Regions from separate parts of the Citrobacter sedlakii genome, predicted to be linked through region 2. Evidence: predicted binding sites of a transcription regulator. Region 2 holds the regulator's gene; each other region holds the start of a gene.
The links. The regulator PurR, encoded in region 2, represses purine synthesis genes. The targets are predictions, from matches to a motif close to CANGCAAACGTTTGCNTG.
Positions count from the first base shown of each region.

Region 1: a site for PurR is predicted at 1,456-1,473, ahead of glyA (serine hydroxymethyltransferase). Genes of this name have one in related genera too.
Region 3: a site for PurR is predicted at 1,632-1,649, ahead of purL (phosphoribosylformylglycinamidine synthase). Genes of this name have one in related genera too.

Region 1 is NZ_CP071070.1:1,316,179-1,319,463, reverse strand. Features, by position in the region: gene glyA (serine hydroxymethyltransferase) at 85-1,338, opposite strand; gene hmpA (NO-inducible flavohemoprotein) at 1,666-2,856, shown strand; gene glnB (nitrogen regulatory protein P-II) at 2,933-3,271, opposite strand.
Region 2 is NZ_CP071070.1:2,482,636-2,485,920, reverse strand. Features, by position in the region: gene punR (DNA-binding transcriptional activator PunR) at 1-755, shown strand, start outside; gene purR (HTH-type transcriptional repressor PurR) at 752-1,777, opposite strand; gene cydH (cytochrome bd-I oxidase subunit CydH) at 2,072-2,161, shown strand; gene JY391_RS11850 (MFS transporter) at 2,330-3,285, shown strand, end outside.
Region 3 is NZ_CP071070.1:1,306,471-1,309,755, forward strand. Features, by position in the region: gene mltF (membrane-bound lytic murein transglycosylase MltF) at 1-1,467, opposite strand, end outside; gene purL (phosphoribosylformylglycinamidine synthase) at 1,724-3,285, shown strand, end outside.

The DNA.
Region 1 (3,285 bases), 1.2 Mb from region 2:
GATAACCGGGCATCAGAGTGACGCCCGGCATAACGTCGCGACCGGATGGTCAGGCATGCGCCGCCATCCGGCATTCGCAGTGAATTACGCGTAAACCGGGAAGCGTGCGCAAATATCCAGAACGTTACCTTTCACGCGCTCAATCACCGCGTCGTCATTGATATTGTCCAGAACGTCACACATCCAGCCCGCCAGCTCTTTCACTTCCGCTTCTTTAAAGCCACGGCGAGTGACAGCCGGAGAACCGATACGGATACCGGAAGTCACAAACGGGCTCTTCGGATCGTTCGGTACGCTGTTTTTGTTTACGGTGATGTTGGCGCGACCCAGCGCGGCGTCAGCTTCTTTACCGGTCAGGTTCTTATCAACCAGATCCAGCAGGAACAGGTGGTTTTCAGTTCCGCCGGAGACTACCTTGTAGCCACGGTTCAGGAACACTTCCACCATCGCTTTAGCATTTTTCGCAACCTGCTGCTGGTAAACTTTGAATTCTGGCTCCATCGCTTCTTTCAGCGCTACCGCTTTCGCCGCGATAACGTGCATCAACGGGCCGCCCTGCGCGCTCGGGAACACGGCGGAGTTCAGTTTTTTGTACAGTTCTTCGTCACCGCCTTTCGCCAGGATCAGGCCGCCGCGCGGACCCGCCAGCGTTTTGTGGGTGGTGGTGGTCACAACGTGCGCGTGTGGAACCGGGTTCGGGTAAACGCCCGCGGCGATCAGGCCCGCAACGTGCGCCATATCGACGAACAGATACGCGCCGATGCTGTCGGCGATTTCACGCATTTTGGCCCAGTCAACGATACCGGAGTAAGCAGAGAAACCACCGATAATCATTTTCGGTTTGTGCGCTTTCGCCAGCTTCGCCATCTCTTCGTAGTCAATTTTACCGGACTCATCAATACCGTAAGGCACGATGTTGTACAGTTTGCCGGAGAAGTTAACCGGGGAGCCGTGAGTCAGGTGGCCGCCCTGCGCCAGGTTCATACCCAGTACGGTATCGCCCGGCTGCAGCAGCGCGGTGTAAACCGCGAAGTTAGCCTGAGAACCAGAGTGCGGCTGTACGTTAGCGTAGTCAGCGCCGAACAGTTCTTTCGCGCGATCGATCGCCAGTTGCTCAACGATATCGACATATTCACAACCGCCGTAGTAGCGCTTGCCCGGATACCCTTCAGCATATTTGTTGGTCAGCTGAGATCCCTGCGCCTGCATGACGCGCGGGCTGGTGTAGTTTTCGGAGGCGATCAGTTCGATGTGCTCTTCCTGACGTACTTTTTCCTGCTCCATAGCCTGCCACAGTTCGGCATCATAATCGGCAATGTTCATTTCACGCTTTAACATCCGCATCTCCTGACTCAGCTAACGATAAAATTTTGGCCTTAATTAGGCGGTCCTGTTGGACAACGGCCAACAGTATAACTGAATCATTCTGTGATAACAGGTCTTGACAAAGGATTTTACGCAAACGATTACCTCGGCATTCTATAAGGCTTTGCCGAATGAAGACCTTACGGTTTTCAACGGATTTCTTTTCAGGTTTGTGATGCAGATTTTTCACGTTGTAACTTTTGCAACGCAAAGTCACAAAGAACCATTTACAAAGCAGGGGTATTTTTTATAAGATGCATTTGACATACATCATTAAAGATTCAGATAAAGGAAGACCGTATGCTTGACGCCCAAACCATCGCCACTGTAAAAGCCACCATTCCCCTGCTGGTCGAAACGGGTCCCAAACTGACCGCCCATTTTTACGATCGCATGTTTGCCCATAATCCCGAACTCAAAGAAATCTTTAACATGAGCAACCAGCGCAATGGCGATCAGCGTGAAGCGCTGTTTAACGCCATTGCCGCCTATGCCAGCAACCTTGAGAATCTGCCCGCGCTGCTGCCTGCTGTGGAAAAGATCGCCCAGAAACACACCAGCTTCCAGATCCAACCGGAGCAGTACAACATCGTCGGCACGCATCTGTTAGCCACGCTGGATGAAATGTTCAGCCCAGGTCAGGATGTACTGGATGCGTGGGGTAAAGCCTATGGCGTGCTGGCGAATGTGTTTATTCACCGCGAAGCGGAAATCTATCGTGAAAATGCCCGTAAAACCGGCGGCTGGGAAGGGACACGACCATTCCGTATTGTCGCGAAAACCCCACGCAGCGCGCTGATTACCAGTTTTGAATTTGAACCCGTCGATGGCGGCGCGGTGGCCGACTACCAGCCGGGTCAATATCTGGGCGTCTGGCTGAAGCCGGAAGGTTTTCCGCACCAGGAGATTCGCCAGTACTCGCTGACCCGCAAGCCGGATGGCAAAGGCTACCGGATTGCCGTGAAGCGCGAAGACGGCGGGCAGGTGTCTAACTGGCTGCATAACCATGCAAACGTCGGCGACGTGGTGCATTTAGCCGCGCCTGCCGGTGATTTCTTTATGCAGGTCTCAACGGACACGCCGGTGTCGCTGATCTCCGCAGGCGTCGGTCAGACCCCAATGCTGGCGATGCTGGATACGCTGGCAACAGCGAAACACAGCGCCCAGGTTAACTGGTTCCACGCGGCGGAAAACGGCGATGTGCATGCGTTTGTCGATGAAGTGAGTGAACGGGGAAATACGCTGCCGCACTTTACCGCGCACACCTGGTATCGCATCCCGACAGAGACCGATCGCGCAAAAGCGGCATTTGACAGTGAAGGGCTGATGGACCTGACGGCGATGAAAGCGTCACTAACCCATCCGGCTATGCAGTTTTATCTGTGCGGTCCGGTCGGGTTTATGCAGTTTGCCGCGAAGCAACTGGTGGAAATGGGCGTGAAAAACGAAAACATTCATTACGAATGTTTTGGGCCGCATAAAGTGCTGTAACGCACAGCGGAAAAACCCGCAGGCCTGACAGGCGCCGCGCCATCAGGCACTGCGCCAGCCTACAGACAGACGCGGCTTAAATGGCCGCGTCGTCTTCCTCGCCGGTACGGATGCGTACAACCCGCGCCACGTCGAAGACAAAAATCTTACCATCGCCAATTTTGCCGGTCTGCGCAGTACGGATGATGGTATCGACACAGGTTTCCACGATGTCATCCGGCACGACGATTTCGATTTTCACCTTCGGCAGAAAATCGACCATATATTCCGCGCCACGATACAGCTCGGTATGCCCTTTCTGACGGCCAAAGCCTTTCACTTCTGTTACCGTCATCCCGGTGATGCCGACTTCAGCCAGCGCTTCACGCACGTCATCCAGTTTGAAGGGTTTAATAATCGCATCAATCTTTTTCATGGTGTTCCTGTTTT
Region 2 (3,285 bases):
CCGCCGGGGCCTGGTTTTTAAAAGAAGGGCGTTCTGTTATCAAAAAAATGCAGGACACCCGGCAACAGTGTCAGCAAATCGCCAATGGCTGGCGCGGGCAGTTGCCTGTTGCGGTGGATAATATCGTGCGTCCGGAACGGACCCGCCAGATGGTCGTCGACTTTTACCGTCATTTTGATGATGTAGAGCTGCTGGTTTTTCAGGAAGTTTTCAACGGCGTCTGGGACGCGTTGTCCGATGGTCGGGTGGAGTTGGCCATTGGCGCGACGCGCGCTATTCCGGTGGGCGGTCGCTATGCCTTTCGCGATATGGGAATGTTGAGCTGGAGTTGCGTGGTGGCGCGTTCCCATCCGCTGGCGAGCATAATGGGGCCGTTGAGCGACGACACGTTGCGAAACTGGCCGTCGCTGGTGCTGGAGGATACCTCCCGAAACCTGCCCAAACGCGTCACATGGTTACTGGATAATCAACGCCGTATGGTCGTGCCGGACTGGGACTCTTCCGCAACCTGTATCAGCGCTGGATTGTGTATTGGCATGGTGCCGACGCATTTTGCCAAACCTCGTCTTAACACGGGGCAGTGGGTTGCGCTGGAGCTGGAAAATCCTTTCCCGGATGCCGCCTGCTGTCTTACCTGGCAACAAAACGATACCTCGCCGGCGCTGGCGTGGCTGCTGGAGTATCTGGGAGACAGTGAAACACTGAACAGAGAGTGGCTGCGGGAGCCTGATGAGACTCCCGCAGGCGCGACTTAACGGCGGTAGTCGCGGAACGGGCCGTCCGCAACAGAGCGACGTTCAATCAGTCGCGGGTGGACTTCGATCGACTGGGACTCCTCGCGCTTATTGACGATACGGTCTAACAGCATATTAAACGCCGTTTCACCCAGAGAATCCTTCGGCTGATGAATAGTGGTTAACGCTGGCGTAAAGAAGCGCGCGTTTCGCACGTTGTCATAACCGATCAGCGAGACATCCTGCGGGACGCGCAGACCCATTTCATCGGCAGCACAGAGCGCGCCCATCGCCATGATGTCGCCGCCGCAGAATACCGCTGTCGGACGGTGTGACTGCGACAGGATTTGCTGCATTGCGCGGTAGCCGGACTCCGGCTCAAAATCGCCCTGCACAATCCAGTTTTCCGGCACGTTGATCAGCGCTTCTTCCATCGCTTTCATAAAGCCAGCCAGACGGCCTGCGCCGGTGTTCCGCTCCAACGGACCGGGAATCACGCCGATTTCACGATGTCCGCGCTCCACCAGGTATCGGCCTGCCATATAGCCGCCTTCAAAGGCGTTATCGATCACCGTGTCCGTGAAATCGGCTTTGGCTTCGCCCCAGTCCATCACTACCATGGGAATATGACGGTATTCTTCGAGCATAGAAAGCAGAGGTTCCGGATATTCAGAACACATGACCAACAGGCCATCCACGCGTTTTTGCGCCATCATCGACAGATAGGCGCGCTGTTTTTCCAGGTTATTCCACGCGTTGCCGAGGATGAGGGTATAACCCTTCTGGAAACAGTTTTTTTCAACGGCTTCTATAATTTCGGCAAAGTAGGCGGCTTCGCTGCTGGTCGCCAACAGGCCGATGGACTTGGTATGGTTGACCTTCAGGCTTCGGGCGACGGCGCTGGGGGAATAGTGCAATTCTTTGATTGCCGCCCACACCGCGTTACGCGTTTCTTCTGCAACAAAACGCGTTTTGTTAATAACGTGTGATACGGTTGTAGTGGAAACGTTTGCTCGTTTCGCTACATCTTTAATTGTTGCCATTACATCTCACTCCAGACCCAACCTGAACAGTAAAATACGCTAAGTAAACGTTTGCCTTTACACACCCTGATCGCAACATCAGGGTTGCGGCACGCCGGGAAAACGACACGGAACGTCAGGAAGGGGTCAATGGCCGGTACGCTAAACAAGTAAGCGTCGAATTTTGGCTGATCTTAACGAAAAGGGGAAGTGTTAAAAACAGATATCACCCTAAATCGTGGGAGATTTTTGCTTTCAAGTGTGTAAAAATGCGCTATATCACTTTTTGTGTGGGAATAAAAAGGAGAAAAGTTGATGAGCACCGATCTGAAATTTTCATTAGTGACCACGTTTATTGTTCTGGCTCTGATCGTGGCAGGTGGTTTAACCGCAGCACTGCACTGATTTACCGCTGAGGGAGTGTCGCTCCCTCACATTCCCTTCGCCAATTGTTATCAAAAATGCAAAAGTCTTTTGTAAATTTGTTAACTTCTCTTTTTTTGTGATTGATGTCATGCTTTTGGCTTTTCTTGTCCACCGCGTTTAAGCGCGAACAGGCGGAGTCATTACCGTATGAAAATAAATTACCCTTTACTGGCGTTGGCCATAGGCGCGTTCGGGATCGGCACCACTGAATTTTCTCCCATGGGATTATTGCCGGTCATCGCTCGCGGCGTTGATGTGACGATTCCCGCCGCAGGAATGCTGATCAGCGCTTATGCCATTGGGGTGATGGTCGGCGCGCCATTAATGACGCTACTGCTTTCACATCGCGGACGTCGCAATGCGTTGATCTTTCTGATGGCCATTTTCACCGTGGGCAATGTGCTTTCCGCTATCTCTCCTGATTACACCACCCTGATGCTGTCTCGCGTTCTGACCAGTCTGAACCACGGCGCCTTTTTTGGGCTGGGCTCCGTCGTGGCGGCAAGCGTGGTGCCAAAGCATAAGCAGGCCAGCGCGGTGGCAACAATGTTTATGGGACTGACAATCGCCAACATCGGCGGTGTTCCGGCTGCCACCTGGCTCGGTGAAACTATCGGCTGGCGAATGTCGTTTATGGCGACCGCTGGGCTGGGCGTTATCGCGATGGCGAGCCTGTTCTTCTCCTTGCCGAAGGGCAGCGCTGGAACGCGTCCGGAGGTAAAAAAGGAGCTGGCGGTGCTGATGCGTCCGCAGGTGTTGATGGCGTTATTAACCACTGTTCTGGGGGCTGGGGCGATGTTTACGCTGTATACCTACATCGCGCCCGTATTGCACAGCATTACGCATGCCTCGCCAGCGTTTGTCACCGGTATGCTGGTGCTGATTGGCGTTGGGTTTTCCATCGGTAATTATTTTGGCGGAAAACTGGCTGACCGTTCGGTGAATGGCACCCTGAAAGGTTTTCTGTTGCTTCTGATGGTGATTATGCTGGCGATCCCCTTTCTGGCACAAAATGCGCTGGGGGCAGCGATCGCTATGGTGGTCTGGGGAGCGGCGACCTTCGCGGTGGTGCCTCCACTGCAAATGCGAGTGATGCGTGTGGC
Region 3 (3,285 bases), 1.2 Mb from region 2:
GGAGGAGAGCGGCAGCGATTGCTTGCTGAATTCCGCAGGGGATACCACGGGATATTCTTCCGCCAGTCTCATTTCTTCCGCGACCCGTTTCTCTTTCTCCTGCAAATAGCCCACTAAACTGATCTGATACTTGCGGATATTTTCGACGTAGGCGTACGCTTCGTGACCGCGGGCGTAGCCATAGGTCAGCTTACTGTAATATGGCTTCTGGCTGAGCAGCGGCAGACGCTGCTTCACATCCGTCCAACTGTCAGGGTTACCTTTGGTTTTCGCCGTCAGCGTTCGCGCGTCGAGCATATGCGCATAGCCCATATTATACGCCGCCAGCGCAAACCAGATGCGCTCATCCTTTGGCACGGTTTCCGGCACCTTGCTCATCATGTCCTGTAAATACCGCGCGCCGCCGCTGATGCTCTGCTCCGGGTCGGTACGATCGGTAAGACCCAGACTTTGGGCCGTGTTTTTGGTCAGCATCATCATGCCGCGAACGCCGGTCGGCGAGGTAGCCTGCGGATCCCAGTGTGATTCCTGCCAGGCGATCGCGGCGAGCAGACGCCAGTCAATTTCCTGAGCATACTTTTCAAATAAGGGTTTCAGGTCGGGCAGCATGGCCTCAACGGCGCGCAGGAAGGTGCGGGTATCGACATAGTCGAAATCGTCGCCGTGGCCGAGATACTTCTCTTCCAGCCTCGCCAGCGAGCCGTCATCATTGATGCTGTTGAAGAAATCGAGCAGGGCGGCTGATAACGTATTGTCATCGTCCAGTTGGCTAAACCAGGTGACCGGCTGTTCGTCAGTGACATCCAGCGCGACCGCCAGTTCCGGATGTACGCGCTGATAAAGGCTGATGGCGACAGAGTCGGCAATGGTGTAATCCAGCTTACCGGCAAGCACGGCGTCCAACAGCTCCGTGGTGCCTTTTCTGTCTTCAATTCGCCAACTGAGTTGAGGAAATTTTGTCTCTTTCAGCGTCTGTAAATCATTAACCACCACATGGCCGGGAGCGATAGTCAGCTGGCTTTCCGTCACGCTGCCCAGCGTACGCGGACGATACTGGCCCACTTTGTAGACCAGTTGCTGCGAGACCGAGTAATAGGTCGGGCCGGGCTGGTAATTTTTAACCCGTTCGCTGTTATAGACCAGTCCGGCAGCCAGCAGGTCGGCATCGCCGTTATCCAGGTCATCGAACAACTGACTGATGTTCTGGCGTACGGTAATCTTCAGCTTCACCCCCAGATAGTTGGCAAACTGTTCGGCCAGCTCATAATCCAGCCCGTAGGGCTTACCATTAAGCGTTGAATAGGTCAGCGGCGAGTTAATGGTGCTCACGCGCAGCTCTCCCCGCGACTGGATCGCCGCGATACGACTTTCAGCTTTACCGGACCAGGGAATAGAGGGCCAAAGCGCGGCGGCCAACAACAGCGTCAGGATGCCGATGAACAGATAATTAATCTTTAATTTTTTCAATTAGTTAATTCTCTGTACCGTGCGTTGCCTCAGTGTAGGAAAAGGAATAGTAAGACCAGGAGTATTTATCAGTGAGCGGCATTTTGCTTAAACTTGCGTCAGTTGGCAACTAATTAGAACGATTGGCCGCACCGTCTGGCAAAAATTGACGCCAATTTTATTTCGACGCAAACGGTTTCGTCGGCGGCGCAGATTCTTTATAATGACGCCCGTTTCCCCACTTGGGCACACCGAAAGCTTAGAAGACGAGAGACTTATGATGGAAATTCTGCGTGGTTCGCCTGCACTGTCGGCATTCCGTATCAACAAACTGCTGGCGCGCTTTCAGGCTGCCAACCTCCAGGTCCACAACATTTACGCCGAGTACGTCCATTTTGCCGATCTGAACGCGCCGCTGAGCGATGATGAGCAGGCGCAGCTTGCCCGCCTGCTGAAATATGGCCCGAGCCTGAGCAGCCATACGCCGGAAGGCAAACTGCTGCTGGTAACGCCTCGCCCCGGCACCATCTCCCCCTGGTCTTCCAAAGCGACGGATATCGCCCACAACTGCGGTCTGCAACAAATCGATCGCCTGGAGCGCGGTGTGGCTTACTATGTTGAAGCCTCCACGCTGACCGCTGAACAGTGGCAGCAGGTCGCCGCAGAGCTTCACGATCGCATGATGGAAACGGTTTTTTCCTCATTAAACGATGCCGAAAAATTGTTTATCCATCACGAGCCCGCTCCGGTCGCCAGCGTCAATTTGCTGGGCGAAGGCCGCCAGGCGCTGATCGACGCCAACCTGCGTCTCGGCCTGGCGCTGGCGGAAGACGAAATCGACTACCTGCAGGATGCGTTCACAACGCTGGGGCGCAACCCGAACGATATCGAGCTGTACATGTTTGCCCAGGCGAACTCCGAACACTGCCGTCACAAAATTTTTAACGCCGACTGGGTGATTGACGGCGAGCCGCAGCCGAAGTCGCTGTTCAAAATGATTAAAAACACGATGGAACACACTCCCGACCACGTGTTGTCTGCCTATAAAGACAACGCGGCGGTAATGGAAGGTTCTGACGTGGGACGTTATTTTGCTGACCATGCCACCGGGCGCTATGACTTCCACCAGGAAGCGGCGCATATCCTGATGAAGGTCGAAACCCATAACCACCCAACGGCAATCTCGCCATGGCCGGGGGCCGCGACCGGTTCCGGCGGCGAGATTCGCGATGAAGGCGCAACCGGACGCGGCGCGAAGCCAAAAGCGGGGCTGGTGGGCTTTTCGGTCTCTAACCTGCGCATTCCTGGCTTTGAACAGCCGTGGGAAGAAGATTTCGGCAAGCCTGAGCGCATTGTGACCGCGCTGGATATCATGACCGAAGGCCCGCTGGGCGGCGCGGCGTTCAACAACGAATTTGGTCGTCCGGCGCTGAACGGCTATTTCCGTACCTACGAAGAAAAGGTCAACAGCCATAACGGCGAGGAGCTGCGCGGCTACCATAAACCGATCATGCTGGCGGGCGGGATCGGCAACATCCGCGCGGATCATGTACAGAAAGGCGAGATCAACGTTGGCGCGAAGCTGATCGTTCTCGGCGGCCCGGCAATGAATATCGGCCTCGGCGGTGGAGCGGCGTCGTCAATGGCGTCCGGCCAGTCTGACGCGGATCTCGACTTCGCTTCCGTGCAGCGCGACAACCCGGAGATGGAGCGTCGCTGCCAGGAGGTGATCGACCGCTGCTGGCAACTGGGCGAAGCTAACCCCATTCTCTTTATTCATGACGTTGGCGCGGGCGGTCTTTCTAACGCCATGCCGGAGCTGGTGAGCGACGGCGGGCG